One region of the Mesorhizobium cantuariense genome, then DNA from elsewhere that is predicted to be linked to it. Evidence: predicted binding sites of a transcription regulator. Region 1 holds the regulator's gene; each other region holds the start of a gene.

The links. The regulator LexA, encoded in region 1, represses DNA repair genes until DNA is damaged. The targets are predictions, from matches to a motif close to TGTTCNNNNTGTGTTCNG.
Region 2: the regulator LexA is predicted to act here: its motif matches at 2,093-2,110, upstream of ACFOJ9_RS16535 (single-stranded DNA-binding protein).
Region 3: the regulator LexA is predicted to act here: its motif matches at 5,304-5,321, upstream of ACFOJ9_RS30045 (helicase-related protein).

What each region holds. Positions count from the first base shown of each region.
Region 1 is NZ_JBHRVD010000001.1:3,308,019-3,315,380, forward strand. It holds gene ACFOJ9_RS15895 (AMP-binding protein) at 1-107, shown strand, start outside; gene kynA (tryptophan 2,3-dioxygenase) at 104-940, shown strand; gene kynU (kynureninase) at 1,007-2,254, shown strand; gene lexA (transcriptional repressor LexA) at 2,702-3,439, shown strand; gene ACFOJ9_RS15915 (ComEC/Rec2 family competence protein) at 3,433-5,898, opposite strand; gene gltX (glutamate--tRNA ligase) at 6,001-7,362, shown strand, end outside.
Region 2 is NZ_JBHRVD010000001.1:3,416,252-3,423,613, reverse strand. It holds gene ACFOJ9_RS16555 (hypothetical protein) at 153-452, opposite strand; gene ACFOJ9_RS16550 (ATP-dependent Clp protease proteolytic subunit) at 542-1,147, opposite strand; gene ACFOJ9_RS16545 (SRPBCC family protein) at 1,176-1,673, opposite strand; gene ACFOJ9_RS16540 (ArsR/SmtB family transcription factor) at 1,670-1,984, opposite strand; gene ACFOJ9_RS16535 (single-stranded DNA-binding protein) at 2,212-2,739, shown strand; gene ACFOJ9_RS16530 (DUF2306 domain-containing protein) at 2,783-3,196, shown strand; gene ACFOJ9_RS16525 (OsmC family protein) at 3,244-3,666, shown strand; gene ACFOJ9_RS16520 (hypothetical protein) at 4,017-4,415, shown strand; gene ACFOJ9_RS16515 (MarC family protein) at 4,434-5,063, opposite strand; gene ACFOJ9_RS16510 (VOC family protein) at 5,154-5,531, opposite strand; gene ACFOJ9_RS16505 (hypothetical protein) at 5,564-6,094, opposite strand; gene ACFOJ9_RS16500 (helix-turn-helix transcriptional regulator) at 6,180-7,022, shown strand; gene gyrA (DNA gyrase subunit A) at 7,225-7,362, shown strand, end outside.
Region 3 is NZ_JBHRVD010000001.1:6,146,192-6,153,553, reverse strand. It holds gene ACFOJ9_RS30060 (CarD family transcriptional regulator) at 1-341, opposite strand, end outside; gene fdxA (ferredoxin FdxA) at 708-1,046, opposite strand; gene ACFOJ9_RS30050 (RNA-binding S4 domain-containing protein) at 1,282-1,668, opposite strand; gene ACFOJ9_RS30045 (helicase-related protein) at 1,684-5,115, opposite strand; gene phbB (acetoacetyl-CoA reductase) at 5,845-6,570, opposite strand; gene ACFOJ9_RS30035 (acetyl-CoA C-acetyltransferase) at 6,694-7,362, opposite strand, start outside.

The DNA.
Region 1 (7,362 bases):
TCGCCCCTTACAAATACCCGCGATCGGTGAAATTCATTGCTGCTTTGCCCAAGACCCAGACCGGCAAGATCCAGCGCTTCCGGCTGCGCACGGAGAAAATCAATTGAGCGAACCATACGATCCGGCGTCCGAAGGCGCACAGATGTCGTTCAACGAGCGCATGTCCTACAGCGACTATCTGCACCTGGAGAAAGTGCTGGAGGCGCAGACGCCGCTGTCGTCGGCGCATGACGAGATGTTGTTCATCATCCAGCATCAGACCTCCGAACTCTGGATGAAGCTCGCTTTGCACGAGATTGGTGCCGCGATCCGCTCCATCCGCGCCGACCGTCTCGAGCCGAGCTTCAAGATGCTGTCGCGCGTCGCCCGCATCTTCGAGCAGCTGAACAATGCCTGGGATGTGCTGCGGACGATGACGCCCAGCGAATACACCGAGTTCCGCGACGCGCTCGGCCAATCCTCGGGGTTCCAGTCCTGGCAGTATCGCGCCATCGAATTCATGGCCGGCAATCGCAACCTGGCCATGCTTGGGCCGCACAAGCACCGGCCGGAGCTCAGCGGAAAGCTGGAGGCGATCCTGGCCGAGCCATCGCTCTACGACGAAGCACTGCTGCTTTTGGCGCGCAATGGGTTCGACATCGGCGCCGATGCCAGGCGCACGGACTGGCGGGAGACGCGAACCGAGAATGAAGAGGTCCTGGTCGCCTGGCAGACCATCTACCGCGATCCGCAGCGCTACTGGATGTTCTACGAACTGGCTGAGAAGCTGGTCGACTTCGAGGACTATTTCCGCCGCTGGCGCTTCAACCACGTCACCACGGTCGAGCGCATCATCGGCCTGAAACGCGGCACCGGCGGCACGTCGGGTGCTTCGTATCTGAAGAAGATGCTCGAGGTCGTGCTGTTCCCGGAGCTGTGGACCGTCCGCACCCGGCTCTGACAGCGTCAAATGAAAACAGGGACGCGCTGTGGCGGGAAACCCTTCGCGAACAACCGAGGACTGACCATGAGTGGAATTCCTGATCTCGCTGCAATCGAAGCGATGGATGCGACGGATCCGCTGCGGGCCATGCGCGATCGTTTCATTCTGCCGGACGGGGTGATCTATCTCGACGGCAATTCACTTGGGGCAGCGTCGCATGCCGTTTTCGGCGAGCTGCAGCAGGCGGCGACCCAGGAATGGGCCCAGGATCTCATCCGGGCCTGGAATACGGCCGGATGGTTCGAGATGCCGATCGAACTCGGCGATCAACTCGGACGCCTGATTGGAGCCGCGGCCGGCCAGACCGTCGTCTGCGATACGACGTCGACCAACATCTACAAGGTGTTGCATGCTGCGCTGGAGATGCGGCCAGGCCGGTTGGCCATCGTCGCCGAGGGTGACAGTTTTCCCACTGACCTGTACATCGCCGAAGGCGTGGCCTCGACCCGAGACGGCGTCCTGCTGCGCCTCGCGGGCGTCGACGCGCCAACCATCGAAGAGCTGATCGACGAAAGCGTCGCGGTGGTGCTGGTCAACCACGTCAACTACAAATCGGGTGAACTGCGCGACATGGCGGCGCTGACGCGCAAGGCTCATGCGGCCGGAGCGCTGATCGTCTGGGATCTCTGCCACACCGCCGGCGCTCTGCCGGTCGAACTCGACCAAGCAGATGCCGATTTCGCCATCGGCTGCACCTACAAGTATCTTAACGGCGGTCCGGGTGCGCCTGCCTTCATCTATGCCGCGCAGCGTCACCACGGCGAGATCAGCCAGCCACTCAGCGGCTGGTGGGGCCATGCGCGGCCCTTTGCCTTCGAACGGGGGTATGTGGCCGGCACCGGCATCCGCCGCTTTCTGTGCGGCACGCAGCCGGTCCTGTCGATGCGGGCGCTCAAAGGTGCGCTTGCCATCTGGAACGACGTCGACATGGCGGCCTTGCGAAAAAAGAGCGTCGCGCTGACCGAACTGTTCATCCAACTCGTCGAAGCAAAGTGCGGCGCCTATGGTCTCACGCTGGAAAGCACTCGCGACGCGACCAAACGCGGCAGCCAGGTGTCGTTCCTTCACGATCATGGCTATCAAATCATGCGGGCGCTGATCGAGCGCGGGGTGATCGGTGACTTCCGCGCGCCGTCGACCATCCGTTTCGGCTTTACGCCGCTCTATGTCGGCTACAGGGATGTGTGGCTGGCGGTTGAGGCGCTGGAAGACATTCTGCGCACGGGTGCATGGCAGGATCAGCGTTTCGCCGTCAAGGAGGCCGTTACCTGACGCAGCCGTCTCGACGATCCGTTGTCGCCGGCCTCACCTCCTGGTCGGATGTCCGAGGGACGAATTTCCAGCTCACAAATGCGTTCCCCGCCGGGTGCCGCGCTGGCTGCAATAGCTAACCAAGGTTGGCATTTTGGCTTCGTTTCGTTCACGGTAAACGAACGCCCGGAAAGCTGAAAATGCCCCCGGTCGCGGGTCCACCGGCGGCTGATGCCAACCCTAGGGCCGAGGATGGGCCACAGCCCATTAACCATAATAATTTCAATGCCGGCAAGCGCATTATGGCGGCGCGCAATCGTGATGGCGGCCCGCTGGCAACCGCCGAATAATTTCGACCCCCTTAATAAATTCATTAAACTTTAAACAGTTGCAGAACACAACTGGAACAGATAGTGTTTGTTCTGGGTTTGTTTTCTGATTCTGGTTTCAGGTACCCTGGGGGCCGCTATGCTGACGCGCAAGCAACACGAACTGCTGATGTTCATCCATGAACGCCTGAAGGAAAGCGGCATTCCGCCATCCTTCGACGAGATGAAGGAGGCGCTCGACCTTGCCTCCAAATCCGGGATTCATCGGCTGATCACGGCGCTGGAGGAACGCGGCTTCATTCGCCGGCTGCCCAATCGGGCACGCGCGCTGGAAGTGTTGCGGCTGCCGGACTCGATTGCGCCCGGCCTCAACGCGGCAAGAAAGTTCTCTCCCAGCGTCATCCAGGGCAGTCTTGGTCAAGGCGGCCTTGGCCGGCAGATCAAGCCGGCGTCTTCGCGGATGCCTTCGGCCGGCAATGACGACGACGTGGTCTCCGCCGTGTCGATCCCCGTGATGGGCCGCATCGCCGCCGGTGTGCCGATCGATGCCATCCAGCATCAGACACATTCGATCTCGGTGCCGCCGGACATGATCATGGGCGGCGAGCACTATGCCCTGGAGGTCAAGGGCGACTCGATGATCGACGCCGGCATCTTCGACGGCGACACCGTCATCATCCGCAACGCCGATACGGCGAGCCCCGGCGAAATCATCGTGGCGCTGGTGGATGAAGAGGAAGCGACGCTGAAGCGGTTCCGCCGCAAGGGTGCCTCGATTGCCCTTGAAGCCGCCAACCCGGCCTATGAAACGCGTATTTTCGGACCGGACAGGGTTAAGGTGCAGGGCAAGCTCGTCGGCCTGATCCGCCGCTACTGAGGCAGTTGCGGGCTGACCACTGGCTTCTCGGGCCTCTTGAAGGGCGGCAGTCCCCTCGCCTCGCGTGAGAATTTGCGCTGCGCGTGCCAGGGTCGATATGGCCTATCCACCGCGAAGCTGGCCGTCGCCGGTGTGGTTGCCGATTGGCGATCGAAGAAGACGGCCGCACTGCCTTTGCGAGCCAGTTGCCGCTTGGTGATGACGAGAACCAGCGGGTTGTGACAGGCGTCATAGGCGGTGGCGTCATTGATAACGATCAACTCGGCGAAGCCGCAGGCTTTCCAAGTGTCCTTGCGGTCTTCGACATAAGCAATGATGGCACCGGACGGATGCTTGGCCAGACAAACGCCTGAAGTGCAATAGAACGGCGATCCCGGCGGCAGTTCTGTGGCATCCGCGATCTCGAATTGTCCGTCGCCCTTGTCAAACACCTCCGGCACGACAACGGTTTCGGATGTCAGCGCACGTTTCCAGTTGTCGACGGTGAATTCGTTCGGCCTTGCCCGGCTGACCGCGAGTTCGCCGCCACCAATCGGCAACGCAACCAGCCGTGCGTCCTCCGAGATCAGCACATCCGGCGCGCGCGTATCCGAGACGGTCAGCAGGCCGGCAAGCGCGAAGGGAAGGGCTGCGAGCCGCAGCCATGTCGTCGCCATCGTCGCGATGACCAGGGCAATGGTCACCAGCAGGACAGACTGCTGCGAAATCAGCCCAACCCCATCGACAGGCGAACGCTCGGATATCCAACCCGATATGGCGATCATCACCGTCAGGCCCTTGCCCATCAGGTAGAGGGCTGGCCAGTCCAATCCGAACGGCATCAGCAGCGCGCTGGCAACGCCTAGAAACATGACCACTGTCACGATCGGCATGACTGCCAGATTGGCGAACAGGCTGAGCGGCGACACACGCTGAAAATGCCAGATGGCAAACAGCGCTGTGGCGCTGCCGGCGATGATGGAGGTCACGGCAAGGCCGCCCGCCGCCAGCATGAACTTTCGTGTCAGGAAACTTGGCAAGGATCGCTTTGGCGGCGGCGGTCTCGTTTTCCCCGCGCGATGATCCGACCAGCCGGCATAGGCACCGACAAGTGCTGCGGTCGCGGCGAACGACATCTGGAAACTCGGGCCGACCACCTCGTGCGGCGACACCATAATGACGGCGATCGCCGAAATCGCCAGATTGCGCATGGTGAGTGCTGCCCGATCGAACAGCACGGCAATCAGCATCACCGCCAGCATGATGAAGCTGCGCTCGGCGGCAACGACGACGCCGGAGATGATGAGATAGGCGGCGATCGAGAACAATGCCACTGCGGCGGCATATTTCTTGACCGGACGACGCGCGGAAAAGTCCGGAAACAAGGCGAAGGCACCGCGCAGCAACCCCATGATGGTGCCGGCGACCAGCGCCATGTGCAGTCCGGAAATGGAGATGATGTGGTAGATGCCGGTACGCCGCATCGTTTCATTGATTTCATCGGGAATGCCGGCGCGCACGCCGACGATCAGCGCCGCGGCGATCTCGCCTTCGGCGCCGCCGACGCTGCCCCTGATGTGGTCGGCAATGCCTTCACGGGCTTTTTCTATCCTTGAGGAAAGGTGGGCCGACAGCGGCATGTCGTCGTCATCGGTGACGGCAAGTTTTGGATTGCCGAGAAAGAACCCGCTGCCGCCGATGCCGGCGAAATAGCTGTCGAAGGAGAAGTCGTAGCTGTCCGGCCGCACCGGCCCGGTCGGCGGCAACAGCTTGACGTAGCCGGTGATGAGGGAGCCGGCGGTCATGCCGTCCGGGATCTTGCGTGCCGAAAGCCGCACCCGCTTCGGCGCATAGCGCAATTTCGGCCGAGCGGTCGACGTCACGTCGATGGTCAGCCGGATACGACCGCTCTCCATCCGGTCGAGCGAGACGACGCGGCCGGTGACTTGCGTCGAGATTTCCGAGCCCAGCATCTGCGTGCCCGCGCGCCACGTCTCGACCTTTGCGGCGAGCAGCCCGAGCGCGCACAAAAGCGCGGCCATGAAGCACAGATGGGTTTTCGGCCAGGAACGCGAGACCAGCGCACAGAGCGCCGCGAGGGCGACGAACGCGACCGGTTTCGCAAAGTCGGGCTCTGCCGTCAGCGAAAAATAGCCGATCGCTCCGCTCGCCAGGCAGACAGGAACCAGCAGGAAGGCCACGCCGCGGTCGAGTTCCAGGCTCGCCGCCGCCGCCACGCTGCGGCGCAGGCGAGGCAGCGATACCAGGCCGATCTGCCGGTGCAGGCGCGCGATCCTGCCGGTTTCGGCAACTGGAACAGGGGCCGAGACATCCGCGTGTAACGGCGCCTTGCCCGAATCCGGCACGAGGGGCGATGGCGGCAGCAATGAAGCCGGCAGCGGCGTCGCAAACAGGGAGCGCTCGCTGACGCCAATGACAGCGTCCTCGCCCCGATCCGAACCCCGGCCTCGTTCAGCCATCGGGTCTGCCCCTTGCGCCCTCGACACCCTATGCTACATGAACGCCGGGCGCGCGAAAGTCCGCGCAACCGCACCCCGCTTCAGATGGTTTTTGAGAGTTCCATGTCCGACAAGGTCGTCACCCGTTTTGCCCCCTCGCCCACCGGCTATCTGCACATAGGCGGCGCGCGCACGGCGCTGTTCAACTGGCTGTATGCAAAGCATACCGGCGGCACGATGCTGCTGCGCATCGAGGACACCGACAGGGAGCGTTCGACAGATGCTGCCACCGCAGCCATCCTCGAGGGGCTTTCCTGGCTTGGCCTTAGCTGGGACGGCGAGCCGGTGTCGCAGTTCGAGCGTGCGCCGCGCCACCGCGAAGTGGCCGAGGATCTCGTGCGCATGGGCAAGGCCTATTATTGCTATGCCACGCCGGCCGAGCTGGAGGCGATGCGCGAGGCGGCCAGAGCCAAGGGCCTGCCGCCCCGCTATGACGGCCGCTGGCGTGACCGCGACCCCTCAGAGGCGCCTGCAGGCGCCAAGGGTGCCATCCGCATCAAGGCGCCGACCGAGGGCGAGACGGTGGTGCACGACCGTGTCCAGGGCGAGGTGCGCTTTCCCAACAAGGATCTCGACGATTTCATCATCCTGCGTTCGGACGGCAACCCGACCTACATGCATGCCGTCGTCGTCGACGACCATGACATGGGCGTCACCCACATCATCCGTGGCGACGATCATCTCACCAACGCCGCCCGCCAGACGGTGATCTACAACGCCATGGGCTGGAACGTGCCGTCCATGTCGCATATCCCGCTGATCCACGGCGCCGACGGCGCCAAGCTGTCGAAGCGGCACGGCGCGCTTGGCGTCGAGGCATATCGCGCCATGGGCTACCTGCCAGAGGCGTTGCTGAACTACCTGGCGCGCCTCGGCTGGAGCCATGGCGACGACGAGATCATGTCGATCAAGGACATGATCTCCTGGTTCGACATCGGCGACGTCAACAAGGGTGCGGCCCGCTTCGATTTCGCCAAGCTGGAGGCGATCAACGGCGTCCATATGCGCCGCATGAGCGATGCCGAGCTGTTCGATGTCTTCATCGCCACTCTGCCCTATCTCGAGGGTGGCCCGGCGATGGCAGCGCGCCTGAACGACGCCAACAAGGCACAGCTGCTGGCAGCCCTTCCGGGCCTGAAGGAGCGCGCCAAGACGCTTGTCGAACTCGTCGATGGCGCAGCCTTCCTGTTTGCCACGCGACCGCTGCCGGTCGACGACAAGGCGGCCCTTTTGCTCAATGACGATGCCCGCAAGATCCTGCGCGGCGCTCACGAAGCTTTGAACGGGCTTACAAGTGACTGGACGGCCGCTGCAGCGGAGGCCGCGATCCGCGAGGTTGCAGTGGCCGGTGGCCACAAGCTCGGCGCCGTGGCCCAGCCTTTGCGCGCCGCTTTGACCGGCAAAAGCACCTCGCCGGGCGTGTTC
Region 2 (7,362 bases), 110 kb from region 1:
ATCCGAAATCAAACGCCGGCAGTACACTCCCGGTAAAATTGGATTTGAGATCCAAAAAGGCCCCGTCCGTTCGCGCAAAGCACGGCGGGGCCATTTTTATGTGCGGATTGTCTTGTTGGCGATAGGCGCAGCACGCCGGCACATACGCACTATCAGTGGCGCGGCAGACCGATTGAGCCGGCGCCGACATCGACGGTGATGCTGCCGGAAATCCTGACGTCCGTATCGCCGATCTTGAACTGACCGTTGCCGTTGCTGGGAAACGCGTCATCGGGTTCGGGCTTGGGAGCCGGCTTGGCGATGCGATAGTCGCCGGTCACGCCGGGCAGGGTGCCTTTCTGCGCCGGCGAACTGTCCTCGGCAAAAGCCGCTCCGCTCACGAGGCCGGCAAAAGCGAGCACCACAACGGCGATGATGCGGTGCAATGGTCTGGGCGGATGAGTGTCGGTCATCTCAGGACTATAGTGACGTGCCGGCGACGGGACCAGACCAGCATCGTCAAATCTTCGGCAACCGGCAGGAGCCGGATAGGCCCCTGTCTTTACGCCGCCTTTTTGCGCGTGTCGAAAACGTGGTCGACGATGCCCCAGGCCTGGGCCTCTCGGGCCGTCATGAAGTGATCGCGATCCAGCGTGCGCTCGACCTCTTCATAGGTACGGCCGCAATGCTGCGCGTAGAGCTCAGCCATGTGCCGTTTCGTCCGGCCGATGCGCTCGGCATGGCGCTGGATGTCGGAGGCCTGGCCCTGGAACCCGCCCAGCGGTTGGTGCAGCAGGATGGTGGCGTTCGGCAGCGAGATCCGACGTCCCGGTGTGCCTGCCATCAGCAGGAACGAGCCCATCGAGGCGGCAAAGCCCATGCACACGGTCGACACCGGGCAGCTGATATATTGCATCGTGTCGTAGATGGCGAAACCGCTGGTCACCACGCCGCCCGGCGAGTTGATGTAGAGCGAGATCTCCTTGTCGGGATTGTCCGATTCCAGCGACAGCAACTGCGCGCAGACCAGCGCCGAGATGTCGTCGTTGATCTCGCCGTTGATGAAGACGATGCGCTCGCGCAGCAGCCGTGAGAAGATGTCGAAGGCACGTTCGCCGCGGCTCGATTGCTCGATCACCATCGGCACCAGACTGGCAAGGCCGCTCATTGTATGTCTCCGTTGCTGTGTATGTCGCTCAGGCTGCAAGCAGCAAGAGGCGAGGCGTGTTTGCGGCGATTGGCTTGCGGGAAGCGGTTGCGTCGAGCGAAAGCCGGCAGCTGGCACCGGCCATGGCAACCGCGGGCACTGTCATCCGGGCGAAGCCGTCATGGACGATGCGCAGATGCGTGCCGCCGGAAACCGTGCGGGCGAGTGTGAAGGTGACAATGCTGTCCAATGGGCTGTCGAGCGGATCCTGCCGCGCCGCATCGCCTGGCTGCAAGCGCTCCCGCCAGGAATAGCGCAACAGCCGTTCGGGCTCGGCGTCGAGGATTTCGCATTCGATCGGCGCATTCGGTCCGGCGAAGGCAAAACGGTTGCCGATCTCGGGGCTGATGTCGTTCGGCATCATCCAGGCGGCGAGCAATTCCGGCACGGTCAGGGTCCGCCACACCTTTTCCGGCGGCTCGGCAAGGTCGTACTCGAACTCAAGCGCATCCGCATCTGTGGAGTTGCTTTGGCTCTCGTGGGTCATTGATCCATGTCCTTCAAAACCGCTTTCAGCCTTTCGATGCGTTCCGGCCAGAAGGTCCGGTAGCGTTCGATCCAGGAAAGCAAAGGGGCAAGCCCTTGCGGGTCGGCGCGGTAAAAGGCGTTGCGGCCCGCACGCCGCTCGACCACCAGGCCGGCGCCGCGCAGCACCGCCAGATGCTGCGACACCGCCGGCTGCGACACCGTCATGCCGGTGCGCAATTCCGATACACTCATCTCGCCGGCGGCGAGCCGTTCAAAGACGGCGCGGCGCGTCGGGTCGGCCAGGGCCCGGAAAATCTCTGCTTCGATCATGACCAAAGCATAAGTATGCACTTATTGATTTGGCAAGCGTTCTTTTCAAACCCATATGTGGGCCTCCGGCATTGCTGCCATTCCTTGACAATAAGCGGTGATGCAGATAAGAACGAAAAGGGAACAAAAAACCTTGTGGGTAAAGGCAGCCATGGCAGGCGGCTGACGCCTGCAGCCTGTAAGGTGCTGCGACAAAAATTTGTTTCAGATGAGCGCGGAGAAATATCATGGCGGGTAGCGTCAACAAGGTCATTCTGGTCGGCAACCTCGGTGCGGACCCTGAAATCCGTCGCCTGAACTCGGGCGAGCCGGTCGTCAACATCCGCATTGCGACGTCGGAAAGCTGGCGCGACAAGAATTCCGGCGAGCGCAAGGAAAAAACCGAGTGGCACAACGTCGTCATCTTCAATGAGGGCATCGCCAAGGTGGCCGAGCAGTATCTGAAGAAGGGCATGAAGGTCTATGTCGAGGGCCAGCTGCAGACGCGCAAATGGCAGGACCAGACCGGTGCCGACAAGTACACGACGGAAGTCGTGCTGCAGAAATTCCGTGGCGAGCTGCAGATGCTCGACGCGCGCGGACAGGGCGAAGGCGGCCAGGTCGGCGGCTATGCCGGTGGTGGCAGCAGCCGTGGTTCCGATTTCGGCCAGTCCAGCCCGAGCGAAGGCTTCAATCGCGGTGGCGGTGGCGGCGGTGCCAAGAGCGGCGGTGGCGGCGGTTCGTCGCGCGAACTGGACGATGAAATCCCGTTCTGAGAACAGTCGATCGTAAAGAGGGGCAACCACCGGAGAGGGGGCAATGTCGCTGGGACCGCTGCTTGCCGCACCCGCTCCTATACCCTGGCATGCCTTTGCGGCCTTCGCCGCACTGGCGATAGGGGCCACACAGTTGGCACTGCCGAAGGGAACGCCGCGTCATCGCATCGCGGGTTATGTCTGGGCCGCGCTGATGCTGGTCATCGCAATCTCGAGTTTCTGGATTCATCAGATCCGCCTCGTCGGCCCTTTCAGTCCGATCCATCTCCTGTCGATCCTGGTGCTGGTCACCGTGCCGCTGGCGGTGTGGCACGCCCACAATCATCGCGTCGCCAGGCACAGCAAGGTGATGATTGCGCTCTATGTTTTCGCGCTGGTCGGCGCCGGCACCTTCACGCTGCTGCCGGGCAGGGTCATGCACGACGTCGTCTTTGGCGTCGCGCGAGCCGGCCCGTGATCCTATCTGATCCCTGAGGCGGATGACCCAAAGGAAGGAAATATCAGGTGAAAGCACGCGTAAAATGGGTTGAGGAGCGCACCTTCGTCGGCGAATCCGGCAGCGGCCACAAGGTCGTGCTCGGAACAGCGCACGGACCGGAAGGCAAGACGCCGGGCCCAAGCCCGATGGAGCTGGTGCTGATCGGCACCGGCGGCTGTTCGGCCTATGATGTCGTGCATATCCTCGAAAAGGGCCGCGAGGCGATCGAGGACTGCGTCGTCGAACTCGACTCCGACCGGGCCGAAACCGAGCCCAGGGTCTTTACACGCATCCACATGCATTTCATCGTCAAGGGCAGGGCGCTGTCCAGCGACAAGGTCAAACGCGCCATCGACCTTTCGATCGAGAAATATTGCTCGGCATCCGCGATGTTGGCCAAGACCGCCACGATTACCCATGATTTTGAAGTGATCGACACTGCTGCTTGAGTGAGGGTCGGGCCGATGTCCATAGCAGCTTCGCCCAAGGCGTCACTCTATGGCCTACTTGTCGCTGAAATAGCGCGAATCGCCGCGCAGAACGAACCGATACAGCTGACTTCTGAAGGAAAATTTGTTGATAGGAAACAGATAGATAAGGCTGAGGTCGGCCGAAAGGGAAGTGTCTTCTGTCACAACTTCACGTCGGCCTTTGAGGGGGCTTCTTTCGTCCTCTGGGCACTTGAGATAGCCGAGCCCGTCAAGCAGACCGGTGCACATTGGACCATAGTTCGAGATCATCCCCCGGCAGCATGAGGCCTTACTATCAACTTCAACACGATGTCGATTCCATAGCTGCCGTGGCAGCCAACGAAGTGTCACGTATTTTTCCGTCCCTAGATTATGTCTTGAGTACGTATCTCGATGTAGTCGAGCAGTCGATGTATCTCTTGGTCGGGTTTGCAAAAGTATTGAACGATAGCGGCGAATGGGACTCGGAAAAACAACTTAAACAGGCAGTCGGCTCGATGTTGCCGGACGGATACACAGGAGCGCGCGTGGAACTGCCGGCCGTTTTTGAATCGTCAGTTCCCCGATTGGCGACGTTGTTGGAGAGAGCAGGCTATGTCACCGGCGAAAACGGCCACCTAGCTTGGACGGAAGCGGCGGCACCGGCTTTGCGAGGCAACTGGTACGCCTTGCAAGGCGGCGACGTCAGTATTGATGACGGTCGGCCACGGCTGCGGCTGCGGCACTAGATCGGATGTGTCGATCGGTCAGCCCGCCATTAGCGCTTTGATGCCATCCGCCACGAACTGCACGGCCAGTGCCGCCAGGATGACGCCGAGCAGGCGGGTCAGGATCGAGCGGCCGGTCTGGCCAAGGATGCGGTCGATGCGTTCCGACAGCACGAACACCAGATAGGTGATGGCGAGGCAGACGAAGATGATGCCGACCAGTGCCGCCTGCGCGGCAAAGCCCTGGAACGAGCCGGAGAGCAGCACTGTCGCCGAAATGGCGCCCGGGCCGGCGATCAGCGGGATCGCCAGCGGGAAAGCGGCGATGTTGTGGATCATGTCCTTGGTGATGGCGACGTCGCCGATCTTTTCCTTGCGGTCCTGCCGGCGCTCGAACACCATTTCGAAGGCGATGAAGAACAGCAGGAAGCCGCCAGCGACGCGGAAAGCCGGCAGCGTGATGCCGAACACCGACAGGATCGAGGCGCCGGCCACCGCAAACAGCGCCATCACGAGAAAGCCGATGATTGAGGCGCGGACGGAAACCTGCTGGCGCTCCTCGCGGTTCATGCCGCGTGTCACGGCGAGGAACAGTGGCGCCAGGCCAGGCGGATCGATGGTCACGAGAATGGTGACGAAGGCGTTGAACAGGCTGTCGAAACTCGGCATCTCTGACCACTCCGGCCGGGCCGTGCCCGTACCAGGATATTGGTAGAGCAAAGCCCGTTCGGTGGGAACTGGCGGGACAGCGAAACTGGTTTAGCCGGCAGCGCCGCAATAGGCCTCGATGCGATAACCGTCGGGATCGACGACAAAGGCGGCATAATAGCTATCGCCATAGTCGGCGCGCAGACCCGGCGCGCCATTGTCACTGCCGCCTTGGCGCAGAGCGCCGGCATGGAAGGCGTCGACGCTGGCCCGCGTCGGTGCGGCGAAGCAGAAATGCAGGCCGGACTTTTCATCTGATGGCACAGGCCGCACCGCTTCATTGACCCACAGCGCGACGCCTTGAGCGCCATAACCAAGCGAGCCCGGTGACTGGCTCAGACAGCTGTAGCCGAGCGGCTTCAGTGCGGCATCATAGAAGCGCTTGGATGCGGCGGTGTCGCGGACGCCGATCGAGATGTGATCGAACATGGTTTTCTCCATTGTTACAATGTCTTGTGCCGTCAGCTTGTTGAGGTTCGGCGCGCCAGGAACTCGACTTCCAGCCGCCATGTCGCGCCATTGTCGTTCGAGCGCTCGCCGAGCCAGCGGAAGCTGTCTTCGGTGATCCGGGAAAAACTCCAGCGCACCGAACTGCCTGTGCCGTCGGCGCCCACTTGCACGATCGTGTGGCCCTCGGCGCGGCCGAGCTGGCGGCTGAAATACTGGTTGCGCGGGTCGCTCCAGAAGATGTGCCAGGCATCCGCGCCGGGATCATAGACGCGCAGCGTCGTGCCGTAGAACGTCCAGGCGCCGAGCGAGGGCGAGGGGCCGGCGTCACGGGCGGGCAGGATCCAGACGTCCTGGATCGCCCGGCCTTCCAGCACCCAGCCGAAATGCACCTCGCCACGCCCGGTCAGCACAGTGCCGTCCTCGAGGTGGCGCGAGGCGTCAAACGTCCAGGCGCCGACGAAGCGGCCGTAAAGGCTCAGCTTCTCAGCAAGCCCTTCTGCTGGTCCGGGGCTGTGCAAGGCTTCGGCAAAGGGGTCGAACATGGTTCCGGTCTCTTCTTGTCAGGAGACCGAGAGGAGTAGGCCGTAACGGGGTTCTGGGCTTGGGAAAAATTGCTATAGTTCGGTCATGACAGCGACCACGCATACGCTCGCATCCGGACTCGGCTGGCACGTAACGGACGTGATCTGCACGGCCGGCGCCAGCGACCGGCCGTTCGAGGAAGCGCACCAGGATTTCTGTGTCGCTGCGGTCGCCAGCGGCACGTTCCGCTACCGTGCGCAACAAGGCACGGCCATGCTGGCGCCCGGCGCGCTCCTGCTCGGCAATCCCGGCACATGTTACGAATGCGGACATGAGCATGGTAGCGGCGACCGTTGCCTCTCGTTCCATTTCAGACCGTCCTACATGGAACGGATCGCGGCTGGCGTGCCGGGCACCAGGAAGCTGGCCTTCGCAGCGCCGCGTCTGCCGCCTTTGCCGGTCCTGGCGCCACTGCTGGCCGAGGCGGAAACCGCGCGCGACATGGCCGACAACGGCGCCTTCGAGGAACTTTCCCTGCGCATGGCCGGTGCTGCCGTGGCCACGGTCTCTGGCGCTACGCATGTCAGGCGCGCGCCGAGCCGTCGCGATCAGAAGCGGGTGGCCGAGGCAGTGCGGCGGATCGAGCTGGATGCCGACGGGCCGGTCTCGCTTTCAGCGCTTGCCGATGAGACTGCGACCAGTCCTTACCATTTCCTGCGCATCTTCCGGCAGGTCGCGGGCATGACGCCCTACCAATTCCTGCTCAAGACGCGGCTGCACAGGGCGGCGGTGCGGCTGCGCATGTCGGACGATGCGGTCTCGGCGATCGCCTTCGAGGCCGGCTTCAACGATCTGTCGACCTTCAATCGCCGGTTTCGGCGGATCATGGGGGAGACGCCGGGCCAGTATCGCACCCGCCGTGGCGTACTGGCCGTTCCCGCCTTGTGAATTGGCCCAGTGCTCGCAAAGGCAGTCACGCAGGCTTTTGCCTCAGTGCGGCGAAAACCGCCTTGGCCATATCGTCGCAATCAGTGGTATCCTTTTGAAATTACCACCAAAAATGACACTGGAAAAGTGTTGGGGACGTTGGAGTTTCAGCCTTGCTTCCTATATAAGCACCAAGTGATTCCTGATTAGATTGTGATCCGATTTGACCGACCAGAAGACACCGCGCGGCGCCGACGGCGGCCCCACCGGCATCGAGCCGATATCCATCGTCGAGGAGATGCAGCGTTCCTATCTCGATTACGCCATGAGCGTGATCGTCAGCCGTGCGCTGCCCGACGTG
Region 3 (7,362 bases), 2.8 Mb from region 1:
TCGCCGGAATTGATCTTCGCATCATATTCCTGGGCACGGCGCGACCACATGGTGCGCTTGACGCGGGCGCGGCCCTGCACGACCTTCAGCGCGCGCTCGACATAATCCTCTTCCGACAGCTTGCGCATGCCGATGGAGGTCGCCTTGGCGACCGGCACCTTCAGACGCATCTTGTCCTTCGAGAAGTCGATGACGAACAGTTCCAGCTTGTGTCCAGCAACTTCCTGCTCGTCGATCGAGATGATCTGGCCGACGCCGTGCGCCGGATAGACGATGTACTCGCCGGTCTTGAAACCGTGACGCGCAGCGGTGGACTTCTTCTGCGGGGTGATCGTTGCCATTGCGCCCTGAACTCCTTGTTGTGGTACCGGCGTCCTGCCGGCCCGAACTCGCGCGATCGGGGAAACCGATCGTTAGCCGCACAACAGATGAACCCATCGGAAAAGCTAGACCGGCAAACGCAATATTGCGACCGCCTGGCCCAGATCACTCTGGTCCGGATGGGATTTTCACCTTTCAGTGATTTGGGGCGTCTGCGCCATAAATCGACGTTGTGTCACCGGCATGTTTCGCTGATGTAACACAAAAAGTCGGAAGAATCAAGGTTTTGCTGCATAAGCGAAGGCCACAGGTTAGCGCCGCCTGTCAAGGCGGTTAATGTGACGTGCCTCTTACCCCACGTAATACCGGCCTTTGCGGCCGTGTTGTCAATCGCCTTCGCCAGGCTCTGCGGAGAAGTATTTCTCGAACTTGCCGGCCTCGCCGTCGAAGGATTTGGCGTCTGCCGGAGGCTCCTTCTTGGCGGTGATGTTGGGCCATTTATCGGCGTATTCGGTGTTGACCTGCAGCCATTTGTCGAGGCCGGACTCGGTGTCGGGCTTGATCGCGTCGGCCGGGCATTCCGGCTCGCAGACACCACAGTCGATGCATTCGTCGGGATGGATGACGAGCATGTTCTCGCCTTCGTAGAAACAGTCGACCGGACAGACCTCGATGCAGTCCATGTATTTGCATTTGATGCAATTGTCGGTCACGACATAGGTCATCGGTCGGCTCCGGGACGTCCCATTTTGTTGGGCTTTTTCCGTCAGGTAACGCCTTTATCGGCCGCTTGCAAGGGTAGCCATTGCGGGCGGTGCCGGTGTTTCCGGAATGGAATTCCAGACGGCAGGCCAGGCGGGAGTCAGTCATGTCCCGCAAAGCGTCTTGTTTGCCGGGTTCAGTTTTTGCCCCAGGCGTTTCGTTGGCCCAAAACCGCTGCATGTTTTTGGACGCCAGGCATCAATCTTCGCCGAGCAATCGGTCGGTCTGGCGACGTTCCTTCTTGGTCGGGCGGCCGCTGCCGGCCTCGCGCAGCGCAGGAATTGCATCTGCAGGGGCTTGGCCCTTCGGTGTGGGCGGTGGCGACATATCCTCGTAGAGCGTGCGGGCCTCCTCGGCCGGACCTCGTCGCACCCCGGCGCCGAGCACCTTCCAGACGAAGATGCGGCGCTCGAGCGTGATGGTCAACACGTCGCCAGGTTTGACCTGATCGGAGGCCTGCGCTGCTTTGTCGCGATTGATGCGCACGCGACCGGCGACCACCAGCTTCGCCGCCAGCGAACGCGATTTCACGGCGCGCGAGAAAAACAGCCATTTGTCGATACGCTGGCGGCCTTCGACGACCATCGAAGCGAGCCGGGTCTACTTCTTCAGTTGGTCGCGCAACGCGGCGAGCTTGGCAAAGGGCGAGTCCGGATCGAAGCGCACCGGGCGCTCCTCGCGTGGCTTCGGCTGGAAAGCGGGCTTTCCGCCTTGCGGACCTCCCTTGCCATCCGGCCTGCCGCCCTTCCAGTCGGGCCGGCCTTCGCGGCGATCGGGACGCTCGCCTTGCGGCCGGCCGTCACGCCGCTGTTCGCCTTCGGCCTGCGGCTTGGGCTTGAACTTCGAGCGGTCGAAGCGCGGCTTGCCGGCACCGTCACGTCGGCCTTCCTGGGCCGGACGTTCACCTGGCGTGGCTGCGGCCGGTGCGCCGGCGGCATCCGCAGGCGCATCGCTTCGGCCGCGCGCTTGTCCGTTGCGCGGGCGATTGTTCCTGCGGTTGTCGTCGCGGTTGCGCGGGCGCTGTTCGAATCGGCCCTGACGCCACAACAGGATGGGTTTTGGCGCTTCGGCTTCCGGAGCGGGTTCGCCGACGGCTGCTTCAGCCACCGCTGCAGGTTCGTCCGGCGTGATGTCCGTTGCGGGCTCGGCATCTGATACCGGCTCGGCCGGTTCGGCTTCTTTTGCTTCTGCCGCTGCGGCTTCAATCTCGGCAGTTTCAGCCTCTGCCTGCGGTTCAACCGGCGCCGGTTCGGCGGCCTCGGCCGCAATCTCGGCTACCGGCGCTTCGTCCTGCGCGGTTTCGACCGGAGCGTTCGTCTGTTCTTCCGCAGCAGGTTCTGCTGCAGCGTCGGCGATGCTTTCGGCGGGAATTTCGGCCGCGGTTTCCGAAACGGCCACTGAGTCCGATGCCGGCTCCGACCCTTCGACCGCTGCCTCCGCGGCCGCATCGGTTGCCGCGGCTTCCGCCGCTTTGGCCTGCTCGGCTTTTGCAGCCTCTTCCGCCGCCAGCTTGGCCGCCGCCGCTTCGCGGGCGGCATTGTCCTGTGCTTCGAGCCGCGCCTTGACCTCGACTGCCGGCTTCGGCTCGGCACGGTAGCCGAGACCCTTGAGGATCTCTTCCATGTCGTCGGCGGTGGCGCCAAGGATCGACATCATCGGCGGCGTCACCATGAAGGACTGGCCATCATAGGCGCCGTCCGGACGTTGGCCGAGGCCGGGCTTCCAGTTGGTCGCCGGACGGATCAGATCGGCCAGCCGCTCAAGAATGTCGATGCGCACGGCGCGGCGGCCGAGATTGCGGTAGCCGGCGAGCTTGTAGAAGGTCTTGTCGAAGGCCGGATCGATGACCACAGAGGTGCGGCCGGATGCGAGCGCGTGAACCACGTCGCCAAAGCCTGGCTTATCCTTGCCGTCATTCTTCAGCGCCCACAGCAGCGTCACCAGCCCGGCAGGCGCCGGCTTGATCAGCGCCGGCACGAAGACATGGTAGGCGCCGAAGCGCACGCCAAGCCGGCGAAGGGCAGCGCGGCCTTCCTGGTCGAGCGACTTCATCTCCTCGGCGATGTCGCGGCGGTTGATGAGGCCGAAATTCTCGACCAGCTGGAAAGCGATGCCACGACCGATGCCGGAAATCTGGTCGGCATTCTTCAGGTCGACCAGCGACTTCAGCAGCGATTCGATCTGGAAATTGACGAAACGTTCGGCGCGCGCGGCGACCTTGTCGCGCGCCGGGCCGGTCAGTTGTTCGTCGGCCAGCAGCACCAGGCGCGGCTTCAGCGCGTCTTCACCTGAGACCAGCGTGCCGATCGGCGCGCCGATCCAGCGCAGCGTGCCATCCGAGCCGAGCGCGATGTCGCCATTGGCCGAGGCGCCGAAGCGTTCGGCGCGTGCCTCGAATTCGGCGGCCAGCGCCTTCTGGGCAGCGGTGCGCACCGCCTTGGCGTCTTCGCCACCGGCGGTCTGGTCGGCGGTGAAGCGGAACCCTTGCAACTCGCCGACATGGTGGCCTTCGACAAGGACGGTTCCGGTAGGACTAATTTCGGCTTCAGGCATGGTATTTTCTCTAAGGCGCCGCATGAGGACGGAAGTCCTGCGGTCTACGAAGCGTTTCGTCAACCGCTCATGCAGCGCATCCGACAATCTGTCTTCGATTTCGCGCGTCTTTTCCTGCCAGTGTGCCTGATCGGCCAGCCAGCCAGGCCGGTTCGACACGAATGTCCAGGTGCGGATCTGGGCAATGCGATGCGACAGCGTGTCGATATCGCCCTCTGTGGTGTCGGCGCGACGCACCTGCTCGGCCATGTAATTCTCGTCGACATGGCCGTGGCGTGCGAGGTCCGTGTAGATCGAGGCAATGAGGTCGGCGTGCTGGGCCGGCGCGATCTTGCGGTAGTCGGGCAGCGCGCAGGCTTCCCACAGCAGTGCCACGCGTTTGGCGTTGGTGGCAAGCGCGCGGATGTCCTCGTCGCGCGACAGATGCTCAAGCGCCTGTGCGTCGACCGCAGGCAGCGCGCGCGTCAGCCCCTCGACCGGGGCGTTGGTTTCGATCGAGCGCTTCAGCGCATCGAGGCTGGCGAAGTCGAAATGCGCGGTGCGCCACTGCAGCACCTTCACCGGGTCGAAATCGTGGCCTTCGATCTTCTTGACCAGATCCTCGTCCAGCGGGTCGACCTGGCCGGTGACGCCGAAGGTACCGTCGCGCAGATGCCGGCCGGCGCGGCCGGCGATCTGGCCAAGCTCGGCCGCCGTCAGGTTGCGATACTGGAAGCCGTCGAACTTGCGGTTCTGGGCGAAGGCGACGTGATCGAGATCGAGGTTGAGCCCCATGCCGATGGCGTCGGTGGCGATGAGATAGTCGACATCGCCCGACTGGAACAGCGCCACCTGGGCGTTGCGGGTGCGCGGGCTGAGCGCGCCGAGCACGACGGCGGCGCCGCCCTGCTGGCGGCGGATGAGTTCCGCGATGGCGTAGACCTCGTCGGCCGAGAAGGCGACGATCGCCGTGCGCCGTGGCAGGCGGGTCAGCTTCTTGGAGCCGGCATAGGCAAGATGCGACAGCCTCGGCCGCGTCACCACCGAGACACCCCTCAGCAGACGCTGCAGGATGCCGTGCATGGTGGCGGCACCCAGCAGCAGCGTTTCCTGACGGCCGCGCAGATGCAGGATGCGGTCGGTGAAGATGTGGCCGCGCTCGAGGTCGCCGGCCAGCTGCACCTCGTCGATAGCGACGAAGGCGGCGTCGGTCTCGCGCGGCATGGCCTCGACGGTGCAGACCGAATATTTGGCGCCTGCCGGCTGAATCTTTTCCTCGCCGGTGATCAGCGCGACCTTGTGGGCGCCGACCTTTTCGCAGACACGGGCATAGACCTCACGCGCCAGCAGCCTGAGCGGCAGGCCGATGATGCCGCTCTCATGCGCCACCATGCGCTCGATGGCGAGATGGGTCTTGCCGGTGTTGGTCGGCCCAAGCACGGCGGTCACGTCGCGGCCCGACAGGATCAGCGGCTCGGTGTGTTTGGGCTGGATGTTCATTAACCTAGAATAAGGCTTCTGGGACCTGGAAATAAGGCTTTCTGGCCTCTGGTTGTCGGGAGCGTGCCTCAAGTGGCGCGTATGACAGGCGACACATAGGGATTTCGGGCGCGAAGCGAAAGCGGAATATTCCGCCTGTAGGTCGAAGTCGTGCGTGTCAAGCTCCAGATCGTGTGCGGATTGACAGTTGGAACGAGTCTGGAACGAATCAGCGACGAATCAGTGACTCGACCAGATTCAGCTTTTGTTCACGGCTACATGTGGATTTTGCGACCGGGAGTCGCACCACATGCTGAATCGCTGAACTGGCCCGTTTCATGCTAGGCGAGCGTTGCCGTTAACCTTTGCCGATAAACGATCGTAATGGCTTGGCGTGCCTCGCCCAAGCTTATGAAATTGTTTATCTTTCCTAACCGGCATTAACCGTTTGGCAGGCGATTCCGGCTGTCGTCGTTAACGTTCCGCTCAAAGCCAGAACGAATCGGCGACGAATCAGCGATGCCGGAATATTCTTGATTTGTTCACCCCAACATCTTGTGTTGTGAACAACTTATCCACCGAGAATCCACAGGCTTGGGAACAGGTTTCGCACAGGGCAGCGGGTGGCTGTTAACCTCTACGTGCCGGATTGGGTCAGCAGCCGACGAGGACACATCGAAGGACCAGGCTGGCAACGAGAAACGGGCCGGTGTGCCGGCCCGTCGATCTGCCGCTTATATCGCCGCGACCTCAGGCGAAATACTGGCCGCCATTGGCCGTGATGGTCGAGCCGGTGATGAAGCCGGCATCTTCGGACGCGAGGAAGACGACGCAGCGCGCAATTTCTTCGGGCTCGCCGAGGCGGCCTACAGGGATCTGTGGAATGATGCGGTCGTTGAGCACCTTCTCGTCGATCGCCTTGACCATTTCGGTGGCGATGTAGCCGGGGCAGATGACATTGACGGTGATGCCCGCGCGAGCCCCCTCTTGAGCGAGAGCTTTGCTGAAACCGATATCGCCGGCCTTGGCGGCGGAATAGTTGACCTGGCCGGCTTGACCTTTCTGGGCGTTGATCGAGGAGATGGTGATGACGCGGCCGAACTTGCGGTCGCGCATGCCGCCCCACAGCGGATGCGTCATGTTGAAGACGCCGGACAGGTTGGTGTCGATGACCTCTTTCCACTGCTCGCGCGTGATCTTGTGGAACATGGCGTCGCGGGTGATGCCGGCATTGTTGACCAGCACCGAGACGGGGCCGAGATCGGCCTCGACCTGCTTGATGCCGGCGGCGCAGGCGTCGTAGTCGGCGACCGACCATTTGTAGACCGGAATGCCGGTCTCGGCCTTGAATTTCGCCGCCGCGGCGTCATTGCCGGCATAGTTTGCGGCGACCGAATAGCCGACGGTCTTCAATGCGATCGAGATCGCCGCGCCGATGCCGCGCGATCCGCCTGTGACGATTGCTACCTTGGTCATGCGTTCCTCCCTTTGGTCGGGGAGCGAATAGGGAGTAGCGAATAGCGAGCAGGGATTTGATGTCCCGTCGCGCTGACGCCATTCTTCCCTATTCGCTACTCCCTATTCGCTATTCACTTCTCTTCAGAGCGCTTCCACGCACATGGCGACGCCCATGCCGCCGCCGATGCATAGGGTGGCGAGGCCCTTCTTGGCGCCGCGCCGACGCATCTCGAAGACCAGGGTGTTGAAGACGCGGGCGCCCGAAGCGCCGATCGGATGGCCGATGGCGATGGCGCCGCCGTTGACGTTGACGATCGAAGGATCCCAGCCCATGTCCTTGTTGACGGCGCAGGCTTGCGCTGCAAAGGCTTCGTTGGCCTCGATCAGGTCGAGATCGCCGACCGACCAGCCGGCCTTTTCCAATGCCTTGCGCGAGGCGGGAATAGGTCCGGTGCCCATGATCTGCGGATCGACGCCGGCGGTTGCCCAGGAGACGATGCGCGCCAGCGGGGTGATGCCGCGCCTTGCGGCTTCCGCTTCGCTCATCAGCAACGCGCCGGCGGCGCCGTCATTGATGCCGGAGGCGTTGGCGGCGGTCACCGTGCCATCCTTGTCGAAAGCCGGCTTCAGCTTGGTCATGGCGTCGAGCGTGGCGCCGTGGCGGATGTATTCGTCCTGGTCGACGATGGTGTCGCCCTTCCTGCCCTTGAGGGTGACGGCGACGATCTCGTCCTTGAACTTGCCGGCCTTCTGCGCGGCCTCGGCCTTGTTCTGGGAGGCCAGCGCGAACTGGTCCTGGTCGTCGCGGGT